One region of the Zhenhengia sp. genome, then DNA from elsewhere that is predicted to be linked to it. Evidence: riboswitches for the same ligand, from Rfam matches in the RefSeq annotation. Region 1 holds a riboswitch; each other region holds the start of a gene.
The links. Region 1 has a riboswitch for cobalamin ahead of ACLTBU_RS09655 (ABC transporter substrate-binding protein). Riboswitches for the same ligand answer to the same signal wherever they lie in the genome.
Positions count from the first base shown of each region.

Region 2: it holds a riboswitch for cobalamin, as region 1 does, so the genes downstream of both, ACLTBU_RS12475 (sirohydrochlorin cobaltochelatase) here and ACLTBU_RS09655 (ABC transporter substrate-binding protein) in region 1, are expected to answer to the same signal.
Region 3: it holds a riboswitch for cobalamin, as region 1 does, so the genes downstream of both, ACLTBU_RS15520 (cobyric acid synthase) here and ACLTBU_RS09655 (ABC transporter substrate-binding protein) in region 1, are expected to answer to the same signal.
Region 4: it holds a riboswitch for cobalamin, as region 1 does, so the genes downstream of both, cbiD (cobalt-precorrin-5B (C(1))-methyltransferase CbiD) here and ACLTBU_RS09655 (ABC transporter substrate-binding protein) in region 1, are expected to answer to the same signal.

Region 1 is NZ_JBKVCH010000007.1:129,944-137,567, forward strand. Features, by position in the region: gene ACLTBU_RS09650 (S-layer homology domain-containing protein) at 1-2,813, shown strand, start outside; cobalamin riboswitch at 2,943-3,122, shown strand; gene ACLTBU_RS09655 (ABC transporter substrate-binding protein) at 3,251-4,324, shown strand; gene ACLTBU_RS09660 (FecCD family ABC transporter permease) at 4,308-5,318, shown strand; gene ACLTBU_RS09665 (ABC transporter ATP-binding protein) at 5,305-6,072, shown strand; gene ACLTBU_RS09670 (glycoside hydrolase family 35 protein) at 6,255-7,624, opposite strand, start outside.
Region 2 is NZ_JBKVCH010000011.1:81,779-89,402, reverse strand. Features, by position in the region: gene ACLTBU_RS12500 (sulfatase) at 1-342, opposite strand, end outside; gene ACLTBU_RS12495 (helix-turn-helix domain-containing protein) at 464-1,324, shown strand; gene ACLTBU_RS12490 (hypothetical protein) at 1,454-3,415, opposite strand; gene ACLTBU_RS12485 (GNAT family N-acetyltransferase) at 3,441-3,929, opposite strand; gene ACLTBU_RS12480 (hypothetical protein) at 4,058-4,411, shown strand; cobalamin riboswitch at 4,478-4,667, shown strand; gene ACLTBU_RS12475 (sirohydrochlorin cobaltochelatase) at 4,804-5,586, shown strand; gene ACLTBU_RS12470 (energy-coupling factor ABC transporter permease) at 5,614-6,354, shown strand; gene ACLTBU_RS12465 (energy-coupling factor ABC transporter substrate-binding protein) at 6,357-6,644, shown strand; gene cbiQ (cobalt ECF transporter T component CbiQ) at 6,648-7,430, shown strand; gene ACLTBU_RS12455 (ATP-binding cassette domain-containing protein) at 7,435-7,624, shown strand, end outside.
Region 3 is NZ_JBKVCH010000018.1:25,259-32,882, forward strand. Features, by position in the region: gene hydA (dihydropyrimidinase) at 1-23, shown strand, start outside; gene ACLTBU_RS15500 (single-stranded DNA-binding protein) at 148-498, shown strand; gene ACLTBU_RS15505 (NADH peroxidase) at 576-1,118, shown strand; gene ACLTBU_RS15510 (DUF1540 domain-containing protein) at 1,130-1,450, shown strand; gene ACLTBU_RS15515 (CDP-alcohol phosphatidyltransferase family protein) at 1,580-2,140, shown strand; cobalamin riboswitch at 2,193-2,369, shown strand; gene ACLTBU_RS15520 (cobyric acid synthase) at 2,487-4,034, shown strand; gene ACLTBU_RS15525 (ABC transporter substrate-binding protein) at 4,051-5,013, shown strand; gene ACLTBU_RS15530 (FecCD family ABC transporter permease) at 5,017-6,048, shown strand; gene ACLTBU_RS15535 (ABC transporter ATP-binding protein) at 6,045-6,812, shown strand; gene cobU (bifunctional adenosylcobinamide kinase/adenosylcobinamide-phosphate guanylyltransferase) at 6,832-7,395, shown strand; gene ACLTBU_RS15545 (hypothetical protein) at 7,457-7,624, shown strand, end outside.
Region 4 is NZ_JBKVCH010000003.1:222,339-229,962, reverse strand. Features, by position in the region: gene ACLTBU_RS05175 (DUF445 domain-containing protein) at 1-73, shown strand, start outside; gene ACLTBU_RS05170 (HelD family protein) at 94-2,346, shown strand; cobalamin riboswitch at 2,373-2,552, shown strand; gene cbiD (cobalt-precorrin-5B (C(1))-methyltransferase CbiD) at 2,674-3,807, shown strand; gene cobI (precorrin-2 C(20)-methyltransferase) at 3,810-4,490, shown strand; gene cobM (precorrin-4 C(11)-methyltransferase) at 4,492-5,247, shown strand; gene ACLTBU_RS05150 (cobalt-precorrin 5A hydrolase) at 5,244-6,284, shown strand; gene cobJ (precorrin-3B C(17)-methyltransferase) at 6,281-7,018, shown strand; gene cobK (precorrin-6A reductase) at 7,008-7,624, shown strand, end outside.

The sequences.
Region 1 (7,624 bases):
TTATTTTAGATAAGACACTTAAGGGAATGGAAAAAGAGTATGGAAAAGATATTTCACGACAAGGCTATTGGGGTGTTTTTAGACTAGCAAGTGCAGGTGTTGATTTGACAGATTATAAAGTTTATGATGTGACTACTCATAAGAATGGTGATTTCGGCACTTATCAAGCAACAGATTATGCAGCTATTATTTTACAATTGGTGATTATGGGAGAAAATCCTTATAACTATAAAGGCATTAATTATGTAGAAAAGTTGCAGGCTTTAGAAAAAATAGGAGGTGTTTACGGACCTTATGCTAACAATATTTGGGCGTTGTATGCACTAGATGCAGCAGGTGCTACGTATAATGAGGCGCTCATTAATATTGTAAAAGATCAAGCTGCTGATGATACTTTTGATTTAGATATGAGAGGTTGGGCACTTATTGGTATTCAAAATCATAAAGATGTTGTTGGTCAAGCAGAAATGCAAGAGATTATTGATTCCTTCAAAGATCGGCAGGTACAAGAAGGGGAATACCGTAGTACCTTTGACCATATACAATACCAAAACCAAAATATTAATACCCATTCTTGTGTGGTAGCAGGGCTAGTGGCAGCTGGAGAAGATGTAACAAGTGAGAAATGGAGCATAGCAGGGCAAAATCCACTCGATATTATTAAAAAAGCCCAGTTAGACGATGGAAGATTTATAACAATACCTAATATGGATTTTAAGGATTTTGACAAAGACGCCATTATTGCACTAGGCACTATTGTCCAAGGAACAAATGTATGGCAAAGACAATATTTAACAAGAGCGCACTTAGATGGTGTGATAGAACAAGCAAAGCTGATTTTGGAGGGAGATGTAACTAGTTGTCCTAAAGAACAAGTAGAGGCTTTAAGGTGGACTTATAATGAAGCTATGAGGGTACCTGAAGGAAAGATTAAAGGGTATGGTGAGCATTACTTTAGACTCAAAGAACTTATAGAGAAAATGACTTCTCATAAACTTCCTTACTTTACAGATTGTGCACTTTATACAGCTGAGAGCTTTAAAGTCTTTGAAAATGAGGCAATGGCTCTTACTATTGTAACGCATAATGCTAATGCAACAGCTCATGAGATTTATGAAAGATGTCAAGCCATTATTCTAGCACATGAACAGCTTCAAGAGGTAAGTACGCCAGGGCCAGACCCAGATCCAGATGATAAGGAAATGATTACGGTTACCTTTGAGCTGATAGGTGACTCCGTTCATGAAACAGCAGATAAACATGTAGACTTTGAGACATGGATACCAGAAAGGTCAATTACTGTACCAGAAGGTTCTGTTGTATTTGATGTTTTCCATAAAGCGCTAAGTGAGGCAGGATTAAGCTATGATGAATCACAGCCGGGGTATATTGGAGGGATTCAGTCACCAAGAGGCGAATGGCTAAGAGAATTTAGTAATGGTATTCATTCAGGATGGATGTATACAGTTAATGGAGCCCATCCACTTTATGGTTTAAGGCAGTATCCAGTTTATGAGGGAGATCATATTGTGTGGCATTATACAGATGATTATATGAAGGAAGAAGACTCAGAACATTGGGGAAGTAATACAGATGGCGGAAATGTAGTAGGGCAATCTGCAACAGTTACGCTAAGACCTGTAAAAGTCCAAGGAGGTACAGCTTACTTTACCTTTGAATTTAATCAGAAAACACAGTTTATCAATCAACTTCAAAGTAACGATAAAGAAGATAGCCTAGCACAAATTAAAGTGGAGTTACCAGATGAAGCAGTAGGTATAAGTCTAAAATTACCAAGTGAAGTTGTAGAAGCTTTAGGTCAAACACAGCATACTACGTTGCAGATTGTAACAGAGTGGGCAACCTTTACATTAGATGAAAAGGCACTTAAGCAAATGGTTAAAGAGGCAGATGAAAAGGCAATTGATTTTACGCTTAAACAATTGCATCAAAAGGATCTAAGCCAAGAAATTAAAGAACAAATAGGTGAGGGTACTATCTTGGTCTTTAACTTACAAACAGCTCAAAAAGATAGTTTAAGTTTAGGAGAAGAGAAGATAGAAGTTGCTGTGCCTTATAAGCTTAAGGATACGCAAGAACCTGAGTACTTGAAAGTATACTGGGTTACAGAAGATGAGCAGTTACAGCTTATAGAAGGTAGCCTTTATGATGAAGATACCAAGACAGTTCTATTTAGGACCAGTAAATGTGGCGAATTTATAGTCCTTTATAAAGAACCTAAGGAAGAAGGAGCACCAGTTTATCTCTTTACAGATATTGAGACAAGTTGGGCCAAAGAGTATATCGAATATCTTATGGCAAAAGGTCTGATTAAAGGAAAGACAGAAACGACTTTTGCACCAAATGATTGGATAACACGCGCTGAGTTTGTACAGATTTTAGCTCATATGAGTCAAGTTGATTTAAGCTTATATACAGAAAGCACTTTTCAAGATGTTCAAGATATAGATTGGTTTATGCCTGCTGTAGCATGGGCGAAGGTAATGGGGATTGTACAAGGAAGCGGTACTTGCTTCAACCCACAAGAGACCATTACACGTCAGGATATGGCAGTGATGCTCTATCGCTATATGAGCCAGGTACAACATTATACTTGGGACAACGCTACAAAGAGAGAGCTTTTTGCAGATGATAAGGTCATTAAAGCTTATGCAAGAGAAGCTGTTTATGCTATGAAAGCAGCTAATATTATAGATGGTAGAGAGCATGGCAACTTCGCGCCATTAGCTCAGGCAACACGTGCGGAGGTAGCAAAAATGATAGCACTTTTATTACAGAGTTTAGAAGAATAACAGCATTAAAAAAATTAAGGCTTATAAAACTTTAGAGAAAAAACTTAAAACGAGTAGCCTTGGTAAAAAGGCTACTCGTTTTAAGCATAAGAAAAGTATAAATATTGACATTAAATTAAAATAATTGTAATATGGAGAAATGTTATAGGTGCTATTTTACATAGCTTAATAGGGAAACAGTTGAGAGTACTGTACGGTCCCGCCGCTGTAAGGGGGAGAGCTTATCAGAAAGGCCACTTTTGAAAGAAGGGAAGGCGATAAGTTTGATGAACCTAAGTCAGAAGACCTGCCTATAATGAAACACCATTAACTCTACGATGGATGGAGGGTGTAATGAAAGCGCATTAAGTCTAAAAAGATTTAATGGGCTTGATTTGCACGCGTCTCCTAGAAATAGGAGATTTTTTTATGACTAAAAAACTATAGGAGTGAAGAAAATGAAGAAGTTAAGCTTAGTTTTAGCAGGGATTTTAATGTGTGCAAGTCTAGTAGGGTGTAGTCAGCCCAAAGGAAGTGTCGATGTAGAAACTCAAATTGAACAAGTACAAGAGCATGAGAACATTCAAGAGAGCAAATCTGTACAAGAAGAGCATGAAAAGGGTTATGAAAAACTTATTTTAGCTGAAACAGATACAACCGTAACTTTTGTAGATGGAGAAGGTAATGAGAAAACCCTTACTAAAAAACCAGAAAGAACGGTTGTGCTGTTAAATTCCATATTAGATTTATGGTATTTAGTAGGTGGTGAATCTGTTGCACGTGTAAGTGGTGAGTCTAATGTACCACCAGAAGCTATGAATATTACAGACTTAGGGTCTTTTAATAAAGTAAGTATTGAAGCCTTACTTGCATTAGAGCCAGATTTAGTCTTAATGCATACAACGAATAGTCAAACACAATTTGCAGATATACTTGATCAAAATGGTATTGAATGGGTAGTGATTGATGCCTCAACAAAAGCCTATAGTGCTTTCCAAAATAATGCTTATATTTTCAGTAAGATACTAGGAACAGAAGATTTATTTGAAGAGAAAGTCATGCCTGTAGTAGAAAAATGTGAAGGGATTATAGAAAGAGCCAAGGAAAATAAAGAGCATCCTTCAGTAGCAGTACTTTATTCGACAAGCAAAGAAATTAAAGTAGATACAGATGATTCCTCTATAGGTGAAATGACAAGCTTATTAGGTGTAGAGAATATTGTAAAACCTGAAGATATAGTAGTTGAAGGTGAAACAAGAGTAGCTTTTAGCTTTGAGAAATTGATTGAAGCGGACCCGGATTATATTCTTATTAGTACGATGGGAGATGTAGAAGGGGTGAAAGCAAAAATCGCAAAAGATTTAGAGAGCAATCCAGCTTGGAATGCTTTAACAGCCGTACAAAATGATGAAGTACATTACTTACCAAAAGATTTATTTGTATACAAACCAAATGCGCGCTATGATGAAGCTTTTGCTTATTTGGAAGAGATTTTTTTGAGAAAGAAGCCAAATAATGAAAACGGATTTTAGAGATACACCTAGATACAAGGGAATGGTCCTAATAGGACTTATACTATTTGTCATTGTAAGTTTATTTATAAGTATTGGATTGGGTGCTTATAAAGTAGGGCCTATGGATATTATAAAGGCTATTTTTGTAGAGAAAAGTGGTATGAACCATAATATTATTTATAACATACGCTTACCAAGAACTTTTGTAGCTGGGTTAGTAGGGGTATGCCTAGCATTAGCAGGCGCTATTTTGCAAGGGATCATGAGAAATTCACTGGCTTCTCCAAGTACTATTGGGATTACATCAGGAGCAGGACTTATGTCTGTTATTTGCTTAGTTTTATTCCCACAATATGAGTATTTAGTGACGCCAGCAGCCTTTGTTGGAGCGGTACTCACAACGGTACTTATCTTTATACTCTCTTGGAAGGATGGGATTAATCCGCTTCGTATGGTGCTGGCAGGGCTAGCCGTTTCTTCTTTATTAAATGCTTTAGTAGATCTTATTTTGATTTTTTTTCCTGATAGGGTGCACAACACCTTAGGTTTTTCTATCGGGAGCTTATCGGTTAAGGCTTGGAATGACTTTAATAGGATTTGGCCCTATGCCTTAATTGGTTTTATAGTGGCTATGATACTCTCTAAAAAGCTTAATATCTTACTATTAGGTGATGAGATAGCAGGAAGTTTAGGTGTAAATGTGGAGAGGCTACGCGTTATTCTTATTTTATTAACTTCTCTTTTGGCTGCCAGTGCAGTAAGTGTAGTGGGGCTCATTAGTTTTGTGGGCTTAATTGTACCACATATTTCTAGAATTTTGATTGGGTCTGATTATAAATATTTATTACCAGCAAGTGCCTTAACAGGAGCGGGGGTACTTATGCTTTGTGACACTATAGGAAGAGTAGTTGCTGAGCCTATGGAAATTCCAGTTGGAATTATTATGGCAATAGTTGGTGTACCATTTTTCTTATACTTATTAAGAGGAGGGATTAAGAGTGCTAGAAAGTAGAAAGCTTACTTTAGGTTATGAACAGCATATGGTAATCAAAGATCTCTCTTTTTGTATTAAGCCACACACCATTACTACTATTATTGGGCCTAATGGATGTGGTAAATCCACTTTGCTTAAGGCTTTGAGCAAGAATAAGAAAATTGCTTCAGGGGATATTTTTATAGATAACCAATCTATTCATAGCTACTCCCATAAGACACTTGCAAAAAAGTTAGCGATTCTGCCTCAGTCACCTCTTGTGCCAGATGATTTTCTCGTACGAGACCTTGTAAGTTATGGAAGAAATCCTTACCTGGATTGGATGGGGAGATTAAAGGAAGAGGATTGGCGTATTATAGATTGGGCGATTAATGAGACGGGTATTACCCATCTTCAAAATCGTAAGATGTCCACTATGTCTGGAGGAGAAAGGCAAAGTGCATGGATTGCCATGGCATTAGCACAGCAAACTGAAATCCTGCTTCTAGATGAACCAACTACTTACCTTGATATTGCACATCAACATGAAGTACTTGAGCTTATTAAGAGAATTAATGATGAAATGGGCATTACTGTGGTTATGGTTCTACATGATATTAATCAAGCCAGTCGTTATTCAGATAGGATTATAGCTATGAAAGAAGGCTGTAAAGTTATAGAAGGAAGTCCAAAAGAAGTTATAACGAAAGAGATTTTAAAAGAGGTATTTGGGATAGATGCTAATATCTATGAAGAAGTATCCTATGGCTATCCTTATTTTATTGTGAAGTAGGATGTATCGTATAAATAAACCAGCCCCCCTTATTCATTTTGTCGAATAAGGGGGGCTGGTTTATAGGTATAATTTATTGTAGACCATGTTTTATTTAAATAAGGTATTGAATTTGATCTTTTCAGATACTACAGCCTGCGCTATTAAGGTATACGCTTGATAATGTTTGGATTATTAAACATTTATCCTAAAATCGCATAATCAATGAATTCAATACTTGGCTCTTTAGCTTCATGTTGCTCAAAGATGACGATTTCATTTTCTCCTTCTTTAAGGAGTCCACTTGGTACAAAGAGTGTTTCTTGTGGACCTACGTTCCAGTAACGACCAATATTGAAGCCGTTAATGAGAACAAATCCTTTTGTAAGGTTTTCAAATTTAAGGAATGTATCATGTGCTTCATCTACTGTAAAAGTAGCTTGGTAGAAGCAAGGTTTATTTGTTTTTTCTATAGTATCTTTAAACTCAAGTTTTGAAAGGTCTTTCATATCTAAATTGTAGACATCATAGCCAAAGTGGTAACAGCCTGCAATGGTTAAGCCGCCTACAAGACCTTTATAGTCTTTAAGTTGAGGACCATAGTTAATACGCCCCATATTTTCCACTAAAATATCTAAAGTGATACCTTCACTTGGAATGTTACGAGATAACTCTTGTTTTTCGCCACGTTTATAGACAGCTACTTCTTCATCATTAATGAAAATTTGAGCACGGTCATGGATTTGTGTTAAGTGAATACCTACATCACCACGAGGGCCCTCTACATGTGTACGATAAAGGATATAACCAAAGTCTTGATCATAGTATTCCATGTTTTCTGCCATAGCAGATTCTTTTTTAGTAGTAAGATTATTTAAATTGTCGAAAAGAAGTGCTTGTTTGGTAAAGTTTACTTTGCCGTATGCTTTTTTTGTTGTATTAGCAGGAATTTCATATGGAATAGGACCAAAGTGTTTTTCCATACACTCGCGTATAGCTAAGTAAGTTTCTGTAATATCACCAGCTTCTGTTAAAAGAGCACAGTAGTCATAACTTGTTGCAGTAGCTCCATAGCCTTGTGCATTAGCATCATTGTAGAAGTTGGCACCGTTATAGAAACCAAAGTTGGTACCACCGTGGAACATGTAGAAGTTAACATGTGCATTATGAGCAAGCATATCTTCAAAGACTTGTACGACTTCATGGCTCGGTCTTGTATGGTGAGGGACTTCCCAGTGATCGAACCAGCCATCCCAAAATTCCATACACATAACAGGAAGATCTGGTTGACGTTTTCTAAGTTGTGAGAAGTTCCAATCTGCAGCAGAACCAAAGTTAACTGTTTTGTACACGTCAGGAAGTGTACCACCTGTAAGCATATGGTCAGGACCACCATCAGAAGTAAAGAGCGTAACATCGACGCCACGGCGAATAAGACCTTCTTTAATATGATTTAAATATTTTTTGTCATCTCCATAGCTACCATACTCGTTTTCTACCTGAACGCCAATGATTGGTCCACCATTTGTACTAAGGTATGGTACAATTCGTGGGATGAATGCATCAAACCAGT
Region 2 (7,624 bases), on a different contig from region 1:
TGTTGGGTCATAGTTGCCTCCATGGCCTAGATGCCATTTCCCAATAATACTTGTTTGGTATCCACCAGCTTGTAAAAGTTTAGGTAATGTTTGCTGGCGGCCATCGAAACCATCTTCCAATGTTTTTACCCCATTTAGATGGCTATTCTTACCTGTTAAAATAACACCTCGGCTTGGTGCACAAATTGAATTAGTACAGAAGCAGTTGTCAAATCGAGCTCCCATATTAGCTAAGCGATCCATCTGAGGCGTTTCATTCACTTTGCTACCATAACAACTCATAGCATGAGCTGCATGGTCATCCGTCATAATAAAAAGAATATTAGGTTGTTTTCGTTTCATTACCCTTGCTCCTTTATTCTATAATTTAAGTTTACTATATCAGAAGCTTACACATATTTCTTTCTATTTTATACTGTGTTACAATATTATAAATTATCTATATTTATCAGGAGTTTTTCTTATGACTACTTTCCCCACCAGTAAACGAACTATTATTGATTATACATCTATAGATTCTTTTTTTAATTTTAAATTAGGTAAAGTCTGCCATCTTACAGCCCGTCCCCCTTTAGAAGAACATGTACACCCTGAGGCTATCGAACTAAGTTACTTTACTAAAGGTGAGCAGGTGTACACCATAGAAGATATAAGTTATACCATTAATAGTGGTGAAATGTTTATTACCCTTCCTAATGAATATCATAGCTCTGGAAGTCATCCTAAAGATAAATCACATTTTTATTATTTAATTATTAGCACACAGCTGCTCCAAAGCCTTTTATTTAGCGAAGAAGAAAGTCAGCAACTTTTAAAGAGTCTACTAACTATTTCTAAAAGAGTTTTTAAGGTAAGCCCTAGACTTACTGAACTTTTCGAATCCCTTTTAGAATGTGGACAAGATCCTAAACCTTTTCATAAAACACGTATTCGTAATCTCCTTTCTGAACTACTTATGACAGTCATTGAGGATGAAAAAAGCCAGCTTCCTCCTCCTGAAAATCCTATGGAAGAGGTTCTGACCTATATCAAGGCTCATATTTACGACGAACTCCCTCTAACGCACCTAGCTCATATGACTCACCTCTCTGAAGGCCGCTTTAAAACGAATTTTAGACTCTACACAGGACTTCCCCCTCGCGAGTATATTTTGAGACAAAAAATAAAATGTGCCAAACGACTTCTTAAAGAAGAAAGTCTTAGTATCACCCAAATTAGCTATCAATTAGGTTTTTCCTCTAGTCAGTACTTTTCTACTGTCTTTAAAAGGTTTACAACCCTATCTCCTATTGACTACCGTAATCAGAAGCTTCATAACCTATAAACTACTAAAATCTAATATAAGAGGCTGTGAAATAATAAATTCTTCATTATTCCACAGCCTCTTATATTTTTTAAAAAATAATTCATCCTCTCATTCAAACGTCTAATTATAGAAATATTTACCAAAATCTTAGTTGCTATATGCTTTGGCAAGTTGTAATTCTATATGTGTTTTCACTTCTTTTAAAGACCTATAGCCTTTATCGATTTTCTTTATACATTTCATTTGGCATACTGACTGGTCTAGATGGGTAAGGCTAAAGACTTCCCCCTCACTTCTTTGTGCTAATTCTTCCATAAGTTTTGGATAGTCTTTCATATACCTTCTTCTATTTTCTTCGTTAATCTCTATAATAACGCCTTCTTCTATAAATTCCACCCTATAAATAGGCACTTTCTTATAAAACTGGTCTTTGTGTGCTTCATAATACTGCCCGATAGCGTCTTCTGATAAAACACCACTTCTAATAATTGTCTTATAATGCTTTAATTGTTTTTGGTAATCTGTGTAGGCTTTAGCCGTTTCAGGCGTGTAAGTAGAAAGTCCATATTCAATAGCTCCCAATGTAGGTCTATCTTTTATAGGCTGATTATAAAAATCTTCCTCTATGAATCTACTTGTAGCTGGTAGCATATGCTGCTTGATTGCCTTGCCTTTATAAAGAGTAGGTGAATCAGCTTGTAAACTATATCCTTGTAAGGTATCAAGTGTAGGTCCTTCTGCTAGATTACCTGTCTGGCCTACCCCTGCTGATATAAATAATGGATCCTCTACTATTGAATGAGCATCTTCTGGTATATTGCTAAAGCCATAATACAAGTTGGTATCATAGGTTACATCTTCTTCATGCCAATCTAATAACTGCGCTTTTCCTTCTTTATAAAAAATATTATTCCAACATACCATAGGTCCATGGTCATTGGAGAAAATCTTTGTATCTAAGTGTTCTCCTATGTAAAATGTATTGTTATAAATATAGGCAGGTTCTTTATTGGAAGTCATAAATAAACAGCGTCTATCATTTTGGCTAATATTATACCTCACCACTGAATCAATGGTATTGTCTTGGCATACAAGCATAAAGCCACCTTCATTGTCATGGCTATAATTGTACTGATAAGTGGTTCCCCATGAGAAGTCACAGTCATAAGCCTGTCCATCTCCATTAAGATAGGTTCCAAAAGCTTCATTATACTGGAATAAAGCTCTATAGCACTGCCATGGCCATATAGCTGCATTATACATAAGATTAGGATCTGACTGTGTTCCAATACTTGCTTCTTGAGATACATTGTGCTCAATAAGTGGTTCATAACAATATTGAGGAACAATAGCATCCCCACCTGAACGCTCTACATAGTTATTTCTAATGAGTACTTCTTCATGCATATATTGCTTCAATTCTTCTGGTGTGTGATGACTTAAATTACTACTTAGTCCTAGGCACCTTGTAGAGCCTACAGATATTCCTGTTCTGGCTACATCTTTAACATAGCAATTTTGAACGCGTACGTCTTTAAACTTAATAGGCCTATCCTGATCTGTAGCAAAAATATTATAGTAGATACCTCCGTTATGTCCATCTTTAGTCGTTGCATCACCATTTACATCATGTACATAGAGATGATTAAGATAAAGGTGCTCCAAAGCATTTCCGTCTGCTTGATCAAAATCATCATCTCCGCTTACCATAACGCCAGTTCGCCCCGCTAAAGGCTCTTCTCCCTTGTTAGTGATTTCTAAATGATTCACTTCCCAAAAGCTTACATTATGAAGCCATAGAGTATAAAGGACCTTACCCGCTCCTTTTATCAGTGGTCTTACCTGCGGCACACCTACCTGTAATTTACCCCCTTCATAAGTATAGTTATCTATTACAATAGGTGCCCCTACTTGTCCACTACCTCGCACCTTCAGTCCACCGCACCATGTGCCATGTGCTTCAAATAAAATTTTATCTCCCGGCTTAAAGGATTGTGCATTGATAGGTTCTAATGTCTGCCACGGCCTATCTACACTTGTACCCTGATTGTTGTCACTTCCCTTGTGACTATCTACATAGTAAATTGTACCCTGTACCTTCTTCTCCATTTTTCCCTCTCCCTAAATCTATTCTTTAATTTGCAATTCTTCTTTCCATAATCACTACATCATGCCATTTGCCGTTATCCATCTGTCCGAATCTTTCTCTGTAACCTACTTCTCTAAAGCCGCATTTCTTATGTAAGGCTATACTTGCTTCATTTTCTCTAATAATCAGAGATTCAAGTGTCCAAAATCCTTCTTTCTCGGATTCCATAATAAGTTTTTCAAGTAAAGCAGAAGCTATGCCCTTACCTTTGTAGTCCTTATGAATATAAATACTAAGTTCTACTACTCCTCTATAGACATAGCGCTCAAAGGATTGGCTTATAGCTACAAATCCCACTACTTTATCTTCTTCCTTGGCTACAAATCTGCAGCTTTGAATATGTCCTTCATCCCACACTTTATAAGTAGGGACTTCTGTTTGGAAAGTAGAGATTTTTGTATCAATACCTTGCTTATAAATATCTGCTACACCTAACCAATCTGTCTCTTTCATTTCTGTTATATGATACGTCACGAACATGTACTCCTTTTATTTGTATGCTAAAATATTTTTAATATTTGATTCATTATAGAGTTTTATAGTCACCTAGTCAATATGCTATAATAGGATTATCTAAACTAATTAAGATAGGAGCTACTCATATGAAAAAAGCTTTTCTTATTGCCTCTATCAGCCTCTTTTCTCTCTTTACTTTAGTTGGCTGTGGCAAATCCCTTTCTGACCGTGAAATCTCTAGACTTTATAATACTGACAATGGTCCTCGCTACGTTGTTGTTATTGAAGTAAAACAGTCTCACTTAAGCCTTGATATTAATGACCATATTAAAGATTCTATGAATAAAGTGGAGATTGCTATCCCTGTTGATAAACAATTCTACGATGATGTAGAAAAAGGGGATAAATTAAATGATGATTTTAGACTTGGTTCTCTTATGACTTCTGGAAGCGTTGGAACTTGGGACATTAAAATTAAGGATAAAATGATTCTCGAATAATTAGGACTAGTTTTTCAACATTTTTTTCGCTATACTGGACATATTCAATCGAATAACATCATATATTTAAGCAAAGACATTTTAGGCGCTACTTTAGCTTAATAGGGAAACGTGTGATACACTGCAGCCCCCGCTACTGTAGACGAGGACTTCTTATTCGTAAGGCTTACCTTAACCACTGTACTTTTTGTATGGGAAGGTGAATAAGAGGGATGATACGTCAGCCAGGAGACCTACCTAAAATGAGAATTACCCTTTCGGTGGGAAAGGAGGTAATATGTATTTTGTGCTTTTTTTGTTATGCACAAATATACATAAGCTCTCCTTCGGGGGAGCTTTTTTTATTGCCTTCCTTCTTGCGATTTAAAACTCAACAAAGAAGGAGACTGATTATGTCAAAAAAAGCTTTACTTGTTGTGAGCTTCGGCACGAGCTATGAAGACACACGAAAAAAAACAATCGAACCTTGCGAAAATCTACTCCATAAAACCTTTAAAGATTATGATTTCTTTAGGGCCTACACCTCACAAATGATTATTCGCAAGCTTGCTTCTAGGGACGGTTTATATATTGATAATGCTTCCCAGGCCCTACAGAAAATCTATGAAGCTGGTTATGATGAGGTGCTGATTCAATCTCTACATATTATTTGTGGAGAAGAGTATGACAAACTTAAAAGGCAGATTGAACCTTTTAAGGCGAAGTTTAAAAAACTCCATTTTGGTAGACCTCTTTTAACGACTATTGATGATTACAAAGCCGCTGTTTCTGCTACTTTAAACAGCTTGCCTAAACTTAAAGAACATGAAGGTGTAGTCTTTATGGGGCATGGTACTTACCATGAGTCCTTTTCCGCCTACTGCGCTCTGGAATATATGTTCCATCATTTAGGCGCGCCTATTTATGTAGGCACTGTGGAAGGCTATCCTACACTTGATGAAGTACTTTATAAACTTCAAAAAGACAGTATAACTCAGGTTTACCTCGCACCTTTTATGCTTGTGGCAGGTGACCATGCCATCAACGATATGGCTGGAGACGAAGAAGATTCTTGGAAGATTATCCTATCACAACATGGAATTCAGTCTAAAATCTTGTTACAAGGCCTTGGTGAAGATAAAGAAATTCAAAAACTCTTTGTAAATCATGCCTTAGACTGCGTCAATTCATTTTAAAATTTATCATAAAAGGGAGATGTAATCATGAAAAGAAAGTTACCAATTTTTGGAGTATTTTGCTTTGTAGCAGGATTAGTCACTATGAATACACAGGCTATGCATATTATGGAAGGTTTCCTTCCTGTAGGCTGGAGTATTGGCTGGGGAATTTTATGCCTACCATTTTTCATAGCAGGTATTATTTCTATGAAAAAAACACTTCAAGAAGACTCTAAAACTAAACTCGTGCTTGCTATGGCTGGTGCCTTTGCCTTTGTACTGTCAGCACTAAAAGTTCCTTCTGTAACAGGAAGCTGTTCCCACGCTACAGGTGTAGGCCTCGGTGCTATTCTGTTTGGACCTACTGTAATGGTAGTTATTGGTGGTATTGTCTTATTGTTTCAAGCGCTACTTTTGGCCCATGGTGGTATTACTACATTAGGCGCTAATGTATTTTCTATGGCAATCGTAGGCCCTTTTGCAGCTTATTTTATCTATAAATTACTTCGTAAAACTAAAATGCCTGAGTGGTTTGCTATCTTTTTAGCTGCTATGTTAGGAGATCTTCTTACATATGTTATGACATCTATTCAGCTCGCCCTCGCCTTTCCAGCCCAAACTGGCGGCTTTATGGAATCACTTCTTAAGTTCCTCGGAATTTTTGCTATGACTCAAATACCACTAGCTATCAGCGAAGGCCTTTTAACTGTTGTTGTAATTAATGCTCTAAAAAAATATAGCCAAGAAGGTCTTATCAGTTTAGGCAGACTTTCAAAGGAGGATTAATGATGTCTGAGAAAAAAATGAATATCTTACTTATTGTACTTGTTGTAATTATTAGCTTTTCTCCTTTATTTCTTGTAAAAAACGCGGAGTTTGGCGGAGCCGATGGTGAGGCTGAAACAGCTATCACGCAAATCGCTACAGACTATGAACCTTGGTTCGAACCACTTATCGAACCTGCTAGCGGTGAAATTGAAAGCTTACTCTTTGCCCTTCAGGCAGCCTTTGGTGCAAGTATCCTAGCTTACGGATTTGGTTATCTTAAAGGGCACAGCAAAGCCAAAGAAGATTAAGCGATGAAAGATATTGATAAATATGCCTATATGTCCACCTTAAGGCCTCTTGATCCTACTCAGAAAGTTCTTCTCACTTTTCTACTCCTTATAACCTGCCTTTGTTCAAGCTCTATTATAATGTTTTGCTTTGTCATTGCCTTAATGAGTTGGATTACCATTTATAAGGGGCATATCGTCATGAGTTTATACCTTAAACTTATGACGATCCCCCTTACCTTTTTACTACTAAGTATCCTTACTTTATTATTTGAGTTTTCCAGTGATGCCTCTGTTTACTTAGTATCACTTCCTATAGGCAACTTTTATGTGGGCATTACAAGTTCTGGCTTACAAACAGTGTTCATACTGTTTTTTAAGGTATTTGCAAGTGTAAGCTGCCTATACTTTTTATGCTTATCTACTCCTATGACAGATATTCTAAGGGTATTTGAAAAAGTTAAATGTCCAACCTTTCTTATTGAAATGATGAGCCTAATTTATCGCTTTATCTTTGTTCTTATTGATACAGCTTTTACAATGCACACTGCGCAGGCTTCAAGACTTGGTTATAAAAGCTTTCGATTGGGTATTAAGTCACTTGGCATGCTTCTAAGCACTATTCTTATCCGCACGCTTAAGATAAATAATCACCTCTATACTGCTCTTGAATGCCGAGGGTATACAGGCTCTTTAAAAGTCCTTAATGAAGATGCTTATAAAAAGATTAACTATCTTTATTTTGTTATACTTGAAGCCATCCTCCTAGGACTTATTGCATTTGAAAATTTCTTACTTGGGAGGTAGCACTATGTCAGCAAACATTATTATGGAGACTAAACAACTTTGCTTCAACTATCCTGATGGTACCCCTGCTTTAAAGGACCTATCTATACAAATACAAAAAGGAAAAACAACTGGTATCCTTGGTGGAAATGGCGCAGGCAAATCTACCTTATTCCTTAATCTAAACGGCATCTTAAAGCCTACTTCGGGTCAAG
Region 3 (7,624 bases), on a different contig from region 1:
AACCACCTTTAAATATGAAATAAAGCATAAGCAGCTGTTGAAAAAGAACACAGCTGCTTATTTTTTAGAAAATATAAAAAAATAGCAGGTAGCTGTATAAAATCAAGGGGTTAGGCCATACTTTAGAAAAAATATAAGGAGGTTAGTATGAATCAAGTTACTTTATTAGGCAATTTAACAAAGGATCCTGAACTAAAAAAATCTAAGGATACAGATGTTTCTTACACACAGTTTACTCTAGCAGTACATGAACGTACGAGTAGAAAAGAGAAGAAAACGTATTTTATCGAGGTTGTAGCTTTTCATAAGCAGGCTGTTTTAATTACTCGTAGTGTTACAAAAGGTCAACAGATCTTAGTGCAAGGCAAAATCGTAACAGATTCCTATATAAATAAAGAAGGTGAAAAGGTTTATACAACAAAAGTAGTACTAGAAGATTTTTCTCTTACAGGACGTAAGCCAGTACAGAAAGAAGCAAGTGAAGAAGCTGTTTCATAACTTTTTTAGAAGAGTATAAAGTAGAAGTTGCAGGAAATACTAACGGTAGTAAGCATTATTAAAAAGGAGATGAACAAATGAAAAAGTACGTATGTGTCATTTGTGGTTATATTCATGAAGGTGACATGCCACCGGATGAATGTCCAATTTGTAAAGCACCTGCTAGTAAATTTAACCTAATGGATGATCAGCTCACATGGGCAGATGAACATCGTATTGGCGTAGCAGATGGTGTAGATCCAGAAATTATTGAAGCCTTAAGAGCTAATTTCTTAGGTGAATGTAGTGAAGTAGGAATGTACTTAGCTATGAGTCGTCAAGCAGATAGAGAAGGCTACCCAGAGGTGGCAGAAGCTTATAAGCGTATTGCTTATGAGGAAGCAGACCATGCAGCTAAATTTGCAGAACTTTTAGGTGAAGTTGTTAAAGCAGATACCAAAGCAAACTTGCAAGTACGTGTAGATGCAGAGTTTGGTGCATGTGAGGGTAAGAAGAAACTTGCTACACTTGCTAAACAGCAAAACTTAGATGCTATTCATGATACCGTGCATGAAATGGCTAAAGATGAAGCAAGACATGGTTGTGCCTTTAAAGGCTTACTAGATAGGTATTTTAGCTAGGAGGACATAAGATGACAAAAGTACATTGTAGTGTAACAAATTGTTCTTATAATAATGATCGCGTATGCTATGCTCAGCGTGTGGCTATTGGTGGGCAAGGAGCAGTAGAAGATGAAGCAACTTGCTGCGGCACTTTTTTAAACCAAGATGTGTATAGTAACTTAGCAGAGCACACAGAATATAAATCCCCTTGTTTAAGTGTAACCTGCAGTGTTGCAACTTGCACCTATCATGCAGACCATCAATGTACACTTAATAGTATTGATGTAGATGGTTCAGGTCATGCTGCTATTTATATAGAAACATGCTGTTCAAGCTTTAAACCTCAATAAGTAATCCCCGAAAAGTTATTAAGATAATGGTAAACTTTTCGGGGATTTTTATATTTTATTCATAGATTGCGCGTAAGCTAGCATTAAAGCGCGGACTATTGAATATATATGAAGGGAAGTTATGTACAAATGAAAGATAAAATAACTTTGAAAGAAGCTTGTAGTATTCCTAATCTTTTATGCTATGTAAGAATATTACTTATCCCACTTTTTATATGGTGTTATATGACAGCAGTAAGACCCGAAGATTATTATAGAGCAGCAGGTATTATTATTGCATCTGGATTGACAGATTTTCTAGATGGCTTTATTGCAAGGAAATTTAATCAAGTTACAGAACTTGGCAAGGTTATTGATCCTATCGCAGATAAATTGACCCAAGCAGCTATTGCATTTGTGCTAGTGTTTCGATTTGAGTGGATGTGGATGTTACTTATAGTATTTGTTATTAAAGAAATTACAATGGCTATTAGCTGTCTGGTGCTTTTAAGAGAAGGTAAAAAGCTAGATGGTGCTCTGTGGTATGGTAAAGTGTGTACAGCAGTATTTTATTTTACCATGATTATTCTTATTGCCATTCCATCTCTAAACCTTACCAGTGTAAATATTTTTATAGCAGTGGCCACAATCATGCTTCTATTTGCCTTTTTAATGTATATGCTTATCTTTATTCATATGAAGAAACAGTAGTACATACTTGACAATTCATACAACTTATGTCATGATAAGGCACGACAATCGAAAACAGACAAGAATATAAGGTGCTTTTAAAAAGCTTAATAGGGAAAGTTAAAAGCTGCAGCCCCCGCTACTGTTGATAGGGACAAAGGTGAAAGATGCCACTGTAACAAAGTTATGGTAAGGCTCACCGGAGGATGAACTATTAGCCAGGAGACCTGCCTTATAGGATAAACGTATTCTTTCGGTGGGAAAGACGTATGGGTAAAATGAGGCACAAATCTGTACGTATATTTTCAGTTAGCAAGGAGGATACTTGCTAACTTTTTTTATTGTAGCCATTTATAAGGAGGTTTTTATGAGAAAGCCTAATTTAATGTTTCAAGGAACAGCATCTTCAGTAGGTAAGAGTGTACTTGTTGCAGGATTATGCCGTATTTTATACGAAGAAGGGCATAAGGTAGCACCTTTTAAATCTCAGAATATGAGTTTAAACTCTTTTATTACAGAAGATGGGAAGGAAATGGGAAGAGCTCAAGTTATGCAGGCAGAAGCTGCAGGTGTTAAGCCTTCTGTTTTGATGAATCCGGTACTTATTAAGCCCACAGGTGAAATGAAAGCACAATATATTATTGAGGGCGAAGTGTACAAGGATATGACAGCCATGGATTATCATCAGTTTAAACCTAAGCTCAAACATAAAGTCAAAGAAGTCTATGAAAAGCTTGAAGCTTCCTTTGATACGATTATTTTAGAAGGAGCAGGTAGTCCGGCAGAAATCAATTTAAGAGAAGGCGATATTGTTAATATGGGAATGGCAGAGCTAGTAGATGCACCAGTTATTCTTATTGGCGATATTGATCGAGGTGGAGTATTCGCATCATTAGCAGGAACCCTGTTACTTCTTTCAGAGGAAGAACGGGCGCGCGTTAAAGGTGTGGTTATCAATAAGTTCCGCGGAGATGTAGAGATTTTAAAACCAGGACTTAAAATGCTAGAGGATATTATTAAAATACCCGTATTAGGGGTGGTGCCATATTTTAAGCTAGCACTTGATGATGAAGATAGTGTAAGTGATATTTTTTATGCACAAAAAGCAAAAAATGAAAATGATTTAGTTATTAAAATCATTCGCCTGCCGTATATGTCTAACTTTACAGATTTTAATATTCTGTATTCATTAGATGGTGTCCATGTAAGTTATGCACATGCTAAAGAAGAATTAAAAGAAGCTGATCTTGTTATTATACCAGGTTCTAAAAATACCATTAAGGATCTTAATTATTTGAAACAGAATGGCTATGACGAATGCTTGCAGGAACTTAAAGAAGCAGGAGTGGCTATCTTTGGTATATGTGGAGGCTATCAGATGCTAGGACGTATGCTCTATAATCCGTATTATATTGAAAATAATATTGAGCATATGGAAGGACTTAATCTATTAGAAATCGATACACAGTTTGAATGTGAAAAGACAACAACACAAGTAAGTGGATGTATTGTAAATAAAACAGGTTTACTTAAAAACTGTAAAGATACTTATATAGAAGGCTATGAAATCCATATGGGACAGACTATTTGGCAAGGTGAAGGCGTGGTGCCTTTTGTAGAAATTCAGACTTGTTTAGGTGAGAAAGCTTCTAGAATAGAAGGTTATAAAGCAAGAGAGGCAGATGTTTATGGGACTTATATACATGGTATCTTTGATCAAGTGCATTTTACACTAGCTTTTCTTAAGGAATTGGCTCAAAAAAGAGGAAAAATGGAAGGGCCTATTAAAATTAGGAATGGTTACGAAGAGGATTATGCACGTTTTAAAGATCATGAGTACACCAAGCTTGCTAATATTTTAAGAGACCATCTTGACTTAGAAGCTATTAAACATATTTTATATGAAAATGAGTAGATAATGGAGGAAAAACATGAAGAAATTTTTAAAACAACTTACATTACTTGGCCTAGCAGGCGCTATGCTATTTGGGACAGTAGGATGTAGCCAACAACCAAAAGAAGTAACAGGAGAAGAAAGTGCGCAGGGACAAACTGAGCAGGTGGAAAAGGCTTTCCCCGTTACGATTACAGATTCTACAGGTACAGAAATTACTATGACACAAGCACCTGAACGTATTGTTTCTTTAGCACCAAGTACAACAGAGATTTTAGGTGCATTAGGAGTAACAGATAAACTAGTAGGAAGAACAAGATATTGTGATTTCCCAACAGAAGCTTTAGCAGCAGAAGAAGTAGGTGGGACTTCTGATCCTAATATTGAAACAATTGTAGCTTTAAATCCAGATTTAGTTGTAGCTTCTACGCATGTATCTGATGAAGTCATTAATAAATTAAGAGAAGTCAATATTCCAGTAGCTTTTTTAAATGAACAAGAGGACTTTGACGGCACATATTCTGCAATTGAGAATATTGGTCTTTTAGTAGGACGTTCTAAAGAGGCTGAAGCTGTTGTAAGTAAAATGAAAGCAACAGTTGAAAGCGTTGTAGAACGTATTAACAATTTAGATGAGGATGAAGTAAAACCTCGTGTTTATTATGCAGTATGGGCAGGAGATAGTGATTCAACAGCAGGCGGTGATACTTTCATCGGTCAGATGATTGAGCTTGCAGGTGGAGATAATATTGCTAAAGACGTAGAAGGTTGGAGTATTTCTAAAGAAAAAATTGTTGAAGGTGATCCAGATATGATTATTATACCTGCTGGAAAAGGGTTAAAAGAAACGCTTATGACAACAGATTTTTATAAAGATTTACGTGCTGTTCAGGAAGGGCATATTTATGAGATTGATGATGCTATGATTTCAAGACAAGGTCCACGTTTGGCACAAGCTTTTGAAGCTCTTGCTCAAATAATTCACCCTGAAACAAAGTAAGCAATGAAAAGGATAAGGGAGAATTATAAAGTAGGCAATATAGGTTTTCTATATTGCCTACTTATTATAAGTATTATTCTATTAGGTCTCTATTCCGTAACAATAGGTGTTTCCAAAATAGGGACCTTAGATGTTTTTAAAATTATAAGTCAGCAGCTTTTGGGATTTCCGAAGAATCTAGCAGTAGGTGAGGGCCAGATAACGGTTATTATGAACCTGCGTATTCCACGTATTTTAATGGCTCTTTTAACAGGGCTTAATTTAGCTGTAACAGGAGCTATTTATCAGGCACTTTTTAAAAATGATATGGCAGATCCCTTTATGTTGGGTATTTCCTCAGGGGCTTCATTAGGTGCTGGAATTGGGTTTATGTTAGGAGGGTTTACACCTTTTTATGCTTTTTTAGGTGCACTTGTAGCCAATGTACTTGTAGGCATGCTATCAGGGCTTAAAGGTAAAACTTCAACCATACGTCTTCTTTTATCAGGTATTGCTATTAATTACTTCTTTTCAGCAATTCTTTCCTTTATAAGGCTTTATTCAGATGATAAAAACCTTACCTTATTCTCATGGGGGATGGGTTCTTTAGCAAGTGCGTCTTATAAACGTGTCATTATTTTGGCCTGTGTAACTTTCCCAATTCTTTTTATTTTTCTTCTTCATCGAAAAGAGCTTAATCTTTTACTTATGGGTGAACAAGCTGCAAAGGCAATGGGGCTTGATGTAAATAGGCTAAGAAAAATATTTCTGATTTTAAGCAGTATCCTTATTGCTACAACAGTATGTTTTACAGGAACAATTGGTTTTGTAGGGCTTATTATTCCTCATATGGTGCGTTTACTATTTGGATCTAACTATTCTAAAACCCTTCCAATCAGTGGGTTTTTAGGTATGATTTTTGTCTTGCTATGTGATAATCTTTCAAGAAGTCTTCTTTCATCTTCTGAGATACCATTAGGCATTATTACATCTTTATTTGGAGCACCTTATTTTATGTATTTAATTTATAGAGAGCGCAAAAGGAGTCTAACATGATTAGAGTCGAGCATCTCCATTATACAATAGGAGAAAAACAGATTTTAAAGGATATTAACTTACAGTTTGAAAAGAATAAAATATATGGTATGATTGGCCCTAATGGTGCAGGTAAAAGTACACTGCTTAAACATATAATGCGTATTATTGAGCCGGCAAAACAGACTATTTTCTTTGAGGGACAGGATGTTATTAAAATTAGAACAAAAGATTATGCTAAAAAGTGTAGCTTCGTTTTTCAAGAAAATGCAAGAGACGTAGATTTTACAGTAGAAGAAATGATTGCTATGGGACGTTATCCTTATTTAGATTTATTAGGAAGTCAAAATAAAGAAGATCAAAATATCGTAGAACAGATTATAGAAGAGTTATCACTTTGCCCCTTTAAAGAACGCTCTATTATGAGCTTAAGTGGTGGAGAAGCGCAAAAAGTCTTTATAGGACGTGCACTCGCTCAAAAGACACCTCTTCTGCTCTTAGATGAACCCATTTCTATGTTAGATGTCCATAACAGTATAGAGCTTTTAAGTCGCTTACAGGCTATTAAAGAAAAGTATGGATTGACAGTTATAATGGTACTGCATGATTTGAATTTGGCTTTTCAGTATTGTGATCATATCGTTTTGCTTGAAAAAGGTGAAGTTGTACTGGCAGGAGAAAAAGAAAAGGTACTTAAGAGTGAAAAACTTCACGATGTTTATAAACATAAGTTGAAAATTATTGAAGATTTTCCGCATACTTATATTGTTCCTAAAATCGATTAAAAGTAAAGGAGGTATCATTATGCTATTTATTTTAGGTGGAGCACGCAGTGGTAAGAGTACTTATGCAGAACAGAAAGCACATGAGTTATCTGATAAAATGAGTGCCCATGTACTTTATATTGCAACAGCTATAGCTTTTGATGAAGATATGAAAGACCGCATTAAAAAGCATCAGGCAGCTAGACCTAACCATTGGCATACTATAGAACAGTTTAAGGATTTTAATTTACTTGAAGTAAAAGAAGACTTTAAACAAAGTTCTATTATCTTACTAGATTGTATGACTCTTATGGTGACTAATCTATTACTGCAGTATGAAGTGGACTTTGACCATGTCAAAAGAACAGTTATTGATGAAATTGAGCAAGATATTTTAAAAGAAGTTGAGGATTTATTAAGTATATGTAAGCAACATGGCAAAGAGCTTATTATTGTTTCAAATGAGGTAGGCTTAGGGGTAGTGCCAGCCTATCGTTTGGGTAATATCTTTAGAGATATTGCAGGGCGTATTAATCAACGTCTTGCAAAAGAAGCTGATGAAGTATTCTTCTTAGCTTCAGGGTTACCTTTAAAACTTAAATAAAAAATAAGGAATAGATTTAAATGCCCCCACATAAAGTAGGAAGAGGGAGGTGGGGGATTAAATGGCAGTACAAGTTAAAGAAATGACTTGTTATACGTGTAAACATTTTAAAGAGGGTTATTATAAATATTATACACATGATAATCGAATGGTGGAATGCTATAGAAGTGGTTGCCAAAAGCAGTTTAATTGCCCAAATCACAATATAGATTCAGAATGCATACATTGG
Region 4 (7,624 bases), on a different contig from region 1:
AGAGTTAAAAGCAATTATATGGCTAGGTGCTGTACTCGGTGTTATCATGGGAACAATTATGAGTTTATTTTAGAAGAGAAGGATATGGGGCAAATGAGCGAATATAAAACAGCATTAGAAGAAGAAAAAAAGTATTTAGAACGTGTAACGGAATTCCTAGAAGAACAAATTCAAGGTTGTGGTATTGATATAAAAGGACAGAGAAAAAATCTTGTAGACATTAGAAGAGAAATGTATACAGAGGGCTCACGTTATACAGATGAGATGGACCGTATGGCTGAGCTTAATCAGTATATTACAATGGAAGCTGTTGAAAGCTCTCAGTATAAACATAAACTAGAAACACTAAAAAAATATGAAAAGATGATAGATAAACCTTATTTTGGACGTTTTGACTTTGCAGAAGAAGGTGAAGAGAAGGAATCTATTTATGTGGGCTATCATAATATCATGAATGATGATACTTATGAGGTATTAGCTTATGACTGGCGTGCACCTATTGCTAGTGTTTTTTATAGAAGTGAATTAGGACCTGCTAAATATATAGCACCTTATGGAGAAATTGAAGGAGAAGTATCTCTTAAGAGACAGTATGAGATTAAAAAAGGAGAATTAGAGTACTTCTTTGATTGTAGCTTAACGATTACCGATGAACTCTTACAGCAAGCATTAGGTAAAAATACATCCAGTAAAATGAAAAATATTGTGGAAACCATTCAAAAAGAGCAGGACCAGATCATAAGGGATAGGGAAAATGACCTTCTCATTGTGCAGGGCGTAGCAGGAAGTGGTAAAACATCTATTGCTATGCATCGTGTGGCCTTTTTGCTCTATGACAGATTAGAAAGTGGTTTAACACATAATCAGATTATGATTTTATCACCTAATCATCTTTTTGGAGAATATATTTCTAATGTTCTTCCAGAACTAGGGGAGGAAGATGTAGCTCACTTTACAGTAGAAGATATTTTTGAAAAATATTTTGGAAATCATTTACGTATACGTAATCGTAATAGTCAAATGGAATATATTATCGGAAGTAAGCATAGAAAAAAAGTAAGAGAAACAATTGCTTTTAAAGGTTCAAAAGCGTATATAGAACTTTTAGATCGTTTGGTGGATTACTGTGAAACACATATGATTAAATTTACGGATATTTATTATGATAAGGAACTTGTTGTAGATAAGGATACATTAAAAAAAGATTTCTTAGATAATGCCATTAATATGTCTATTGTTAAGAGGCTAAATCGTATCGAAAGAATTATACTTGAGAAAATTAAACCTTTAGAGAAAGAAAAAAGAAAAGAAGTACTAGAAGAAATTGAAGCTTCTGGTGCATATGCCTTTGAAGAAGAGCGTAGATGTAAGGAAGTACTTAATGAATTTAGACAAGAGGTATTCAATCAGCTGAATCGTTTTATAAGAGTTAATATTTTCTTTGTGTATAAAAGAATGTTTACAGATGAAAAGCTCTTTAATCAGTTAGCTAAAGGACTTGATATGCCATATAATGCTTTCCAAATGATGCGTTATAGCCTACGCGCTTTAAGACCAGAGTGTATACCTTATGAAGATGGAGTTGCCATACTTTACTTAAAGCTTAAAATAGAAGGTACTAATCTTTATCAAGGCATTAGACAGGTTGTTATTGATGAAGCACAAGATTATTATCCAATACATTACAAAGTATTTGGGGAGCTCTTTAAAGGTGCACAGTATACTGTTCTAGGAGATGTGTGTCAAACTATTGAAAAGGAGGCTAGCCATACGATTTATGATGATGCCATAGAACTTTTAAATCCTAAACGTGCACTTAAGCTAGAACTTAATAAAAGCTACCGTTCTTCTTATGAAATTAATCAGTTGGCTATTAACTTAAGAGAAGATCAAAAGGCTTGTATTGCTATTGAAAGACATGAAGAGGCTCCTCTTATGCAAAAAGCTAATAATGAGGAAGATTTAAATGAAAAGATAGTGAATCAGGTAAAGACTTATAAAGCAGCTGGACTTGAAAGTATTGCTATCTTGTGTAAAACAAAAGGTGAGGTACATGAAGCCTATGAAGCTTTAAAAGACCAGTTAGAGCTTAGTATTTTATCTTCAGATGATACGATACTTGAAAAAGGTATTCTCATTATGCCAATTTATATGGCAAAAGGATTAGAATATGATGGGGTCGTTGTTTATGATGCAAACGCTGAGAAGTATAAAGAAGCTTTTGATAAACAACTTTTATATATTGCAACTACAAGAGCACTTCATAGACTTTCCTTTATTTATAAAGGCCAGATAAGTCCTTTCTTAGAAGAAGCCATCAAGAAGGGAAGCATTGACAAGGCATAGAGGATGCACTAATATACTACTTGAAAAACTTAATAATTGTTAGAGGTGCTATTTACTAGCTTAATAGGGAAACAGATGCAATTGCTGTACGGTCCCGCCGCTGTGATGAGGAGAAACGATGATAAACCACTTTCTTAAAAAAGAAGGGAAGGGCATCGTTTTGATGATTCTAAGTCAGAAGACCTGCCTTTTAATAAAACACTATGAACTCTACGAGCGATGGAGGGTGTGCGAAACATAACTGAAAAACAGTTATGTATTTTAGCGTGCATGAAATCTCCCACTTGTAGTGGGAGATTTTTTTATAACTAAAAAAGGAGTTTGCCTATGGATACATATGTTGTAAAAGGTCAACAAGTATTGAGATATGGATATACCACAGGAAGCTGTGCAGCAGCTAGCGCTAAGGCTGCTACTAGAATGCTTTTGATGAATGAAGAAGTGAGTGAGGTTAAGCTTATAACCCCTAAGGGGATTACACTTTCGTTAGAAGTGTGTGATATAGAGAGAAGTCAGGATGCAGTCAGCTGTGCTGTTGTAAAAGATGCCGGAGATGATCCAGATGTAACGCATGGTATGAAGATTTATGCAAGTGTCAGAAGATGTAAGGGAGCTGGGGTCCATATTGATGGAGGGATTGGTATTGGCAGAGTCACTATGAGAGGGTTAGCGTGTCCTGTAGGGAGTGCTGCTATTAATCCTGTGCCTTACAAAATGATTGGAGAAGAAGTAAAAAAAGTATGTGATGAGGTAAGTTATAGTGGCGGGATAGAAGTTATTATTTATGCACCAGAAGGGGAAGAAGTAGCTAAGAAGACTTTTAATCCTAGATTGGGTATAGTAGGGGGGATTTCTATACTAGGAACAAGTGGGATTGTAGAACCTATGAGTGAAGCAGCTCTTATTGATACCATAAAAGCTGAATTAGATGTGCAGTATGCAGCTGGTAAAAAGTGCATTTTAATTTGTCCTGGTAATTATGGAGCGGACTTTGCAAGGGATAAGTTCGGGCTAGATTTAAATAAGGCTGTTAAATACAGTAATTATTTAGGTGAAGCTTTAGACTACATCGCTTATTTAGGCTTTGAAAAAGTTTTAGTTGTCGGGCATAGTGGTAAGTTAGTTAAGGTAGCAGCAGGAGTTATGAATACCCATTCTAGATATGCAGATGGTAGATTGGAAGTACTGGCTGCTCACGGAGCTTTATGTGGATGTAAAGCGAATATTATTAAGCGAATTATGGAAAGTGTAACAACAGAAGAAGCATTGAGACACTTGAAAGAAGCAGGTAGCTTTGAAAGTACCATGCAAAGTGTCATGAATAAAATAAAAATGCATATAGATTTTAGGGTACAGCATAAAGTAAATGTACAAATTATTATGTTTTCAAATGAAATGGGCGTTATTAGTAAGACTGATAAGGCATTAGAAATATTAAAAGACTATCAGATGGAGGAGTAGAAATGAAGGGAAAATTATACGGTGTAGGAGTAGGTCCAGGAGATCCAAAACTAATAACTTATAAAGCAGTAGAGACAATACAGAAATGTCAAGTTGTTGCAGTACCTAAATCAGGCAATTCAGAGCAGGTCGCATTAAATATAGCAAAAGAATTTATTAAGAATCAAACACTGATTGATTGCTATATGCCTATGATTCGTGATAAACAAGCCCTAAGAAAACAGCATGAAGAAGTAGTAAGTGAGTTTAAAGGATATTTAGATAAAGGGCAGGATATTGCTTTCTTAACATTAGGTGATCCTACTATTTATTCTACATATATGTATATTCATCGTCTTATAAAAGAGATGGGGTATGAAACAGAAATTATTCCTGGCATCTCTTCTATATGCAGTGTAGCTGCTGCTTTAAATGACTCTTTGTGTGAGGGAAGTGACTGTTTACATATTATCCCTGCTTCTTATAAGGGGAAGGAAGACTATTTGGATTTAGAAGGGACTAAGGTGCTTATGAAAACAGGTAAATCTATGGAGAAGGTTAAACAGCATCTGAAAGAAAAAGGCTTATATGAAAGAGCACGGGCAGTAGAATGTGCAAGTATGCCTAATGAAAAAATCCATGAGAGTTTAGATACAGTGGAAGAAAGTAGTTATTTTTCTGTCATTGTAGTAAAGGAGAGATAGAATGATTCATTTTGTAGGTGCAGGTCCAGGAGATATAGAGTTAATTACAGTTAAGGGGCAGAGATTACTTAGTGAAGCCGATTTAGTGATTTATGCAGGTTCTTTAGTTAATCCAGAATTACTCAAAGTATGTAAAGAGGAAGCTGTTATTTTAGATAGCGCTTCTATGACGTTAGAAGAAGTGATAGAAGAAATGGTTAGAGGATGGAAAAAGGGGCAGAAGATAGTTCGTCTTCATACAGGAGACCCGAGTATTTATGGTGCAATCAGAGAGCAAATGGATCTTTTAGATACCTATGGAGCAGATTATGAAGTCGTACCTGGTGTAAGTTCTTTTTGCGGAGCGGCATCAGCACTTAAGGCGGAGTATACTTTGCCTAATGTTAGTCAGACTGTTATTTTGACACGGGCTGGAGGGCGTACGCCTGTGCCAGAGAAGGAGGAATTGTCTCTACTGGCATCTCATGGTGCTACTATGGTCATTTTCCTAAGTATAAGTCTAGCTGACAAGGTCAAAGAAGAGTTACTTAAAGGAGGCTATGCCTTAGATACACCAGTAGCTATTGTCTACAAAGCCACTTGGCCAGAGGAGAAGGTGTATAGAGGTATACTTGAAAAGTTGCCTCAGATGATAGAGGAGCACCATTTAACGAAGACAGCACTTATTGTAGTAGGGGAGTTTTTAGGAGATAGATATGAACGCTCCAAACTTTATGACCCTACTTTTACCCATTTATTTAGAGAGGCTTCAAAATGAGATATGCCATTATTTCTTTTACAGTACATGGAGCAAAGCTCAACAGAAAGTTAGGAGAACTTTTAGAAGATGCCAAGGGTTATCATCTTTCTAAATACAAAGAAGAGGGGCTAAAGGGGGTAGAGGGTTCTCTAAAAGAATGGACTAAAATGAACTTTAAGGACTATGAAGTGCTTATTTACATAGGAGCAACAGGGATTGCTGTACGTGCTATTGCCCCTTTTCTAGTAAGTAAAGATAAGGATCCCGCAGTTTTATGTATAGATGAACTTGGACAAAATGTTATACCTTTAGTATCAGGTCATATAGGAGGAGCTAATGGTTGTGCCAAGTATATTGCAAGTTTAATAGGTGGAAGAGCCATTATTTCTACAGCTACAGATTTAGAGGGGCGTTTTGCTGTTGATGAATGGGCAGTAGAAAGAGGACTTATTTTAACAGATTTAAAAAAAGCTAAATCTATAGCAAGTGATATTTTGAAGGATAAGACTATTGGTTTTGTAAGTGATTTCCCTGTAGAAGGGAAACTTCCTAAACAAGTTTTAGAGAGTAGCTATGGAGAAATAGGTATTTATATTGGATATGATAAGGGTAAAAAACCTTTTAAGGAAACATTGTGGCTCATTCCTAAAGGGTTAACGTTAGGAATAGGATGTAGAAAAGGAACATCTTTTGAGCAGATAGAAAGGCTTATAAGAGGGCAGCTAGAAAAATTAGATATACCGATAGAAGCTATAGGAAAAGTTGTATCTATAGACCTAAAGCAGGAAGAACAAGGTTTATTAGAATGGGCTACTCATTATCATAAGTCTATAAGTTTTTATAGTGCCCATGAATTAAATCAAATAGAAGGTGATTTTACTCCTTCATCTTTTGTGAAACAAATTACAGGTGTAGAGAATGTATGTGAACGCTCAGCTGTTAAAGGGAGTGATGGAGGTAAATTACTTTTAAAAAAAGTTGCTTTAGATGGGGTAACAATGGCACTTGCTATGCCTTATTATACAGTGACATTCGAGAGAGAGGGATTAAGATGAAATTATATGTAGTAGGGCTTGGGCCTGGTGGTGTTTATGAAATGACAAACCGAGCTGTAGCAGCTCTTGAGGCAAGTGATGTAATTGTAGGGTATACAGTATATGTCGATTTAATTAGAGAGCAGTTTAGTTACAAAACGTTACTTGCAACAGGTATGAAGAAGGAAGTAGAACGCTGCAAAATAGCTGTGGAGGAATGCTTGAAAGGTAAGACTGTAGCGATGGTATGCAGTGGTGATGCTGGTGTATATGGTATGGCAGGCATTGTTCATGAAGTAGCTAGAATGTATCCGGAAGTGGATATAGAAGTTGTACCGGGTGTTACAGCAGCCTGTAGTGCAGCAGCAGTTTTAGGAGCACCTCTTATTCATGATTTTGTACTCATTAGCTTAAGTGATTTACTTACACCATGGGAGAAGATTGAAAAGCGTCTCCTGCTTGCGGCAGAGGCAGATTTTGTGATTTGTCTTTATAATCCATCAAGTAAGAAGCGACATGACTATTTAGAAAAAGCTTGTGATCTAATAATGAAATATAAAGCAAAAGATACAGTATGTGGCTATGTACAACATATTGGAAGAGAAGGGCAGATGAGTCATACTTGTACTTTAGAAGAACTTAAAAGTGCAAAAGTAGATATGTTTACTACAATCATTATAGGCAATAGTGAAACAAGACTTATTCATGAAAAAATGGTTACACCTAGAGGGTATGAGAAGCGTTATGAAGTATAAGAAAATTTTTATTTTAGGTGGAACGACAGAAGGCAGAATGCTTGCAGAGTATTTAATAAGAAAAGATGTAGAAGTATGGCTTAGCGTAGCTACAGACTATGGAAAAGAACAGATGCATCATACAGAAGGTATTTATCTTATAGAAGAGCGATTAGATGAAAGGGCTATGTTGCAATTGCTTAAAGAGAAACAGTTTGACTGTGTGTTAGATGCTACACATCCCTATGCACAGCTTGTGACACAAAATATCAAGTCTGCTTGTGAAAAAGTAGGTGTGCTTTATAAAAGAATTATCCGAGAGAGCTATGACAAGGAAGAGGGGATTTATTATTTTGATAATGTAGCAGAAATAGTCCATTTCCTAAGTCAGGTGGAAGGCGATGTACTGCTCACTACAGGTAGTAAGGATTTAGCATCTTTTACACTACTTAACCACTATGAGCAGAGGCTATATGTACGTATGCTACCTATGCCAAAAGGTATTGAGATTGCTATAAGTTTAGGATATCAGATGAGTCATTTAATTTGTATGCAAGGTCCTTTTTCTTATGAAATGAATAAGGCTTTATTAAGGTATGTTAAAGCTAAATACCTAGTGACAAAGGA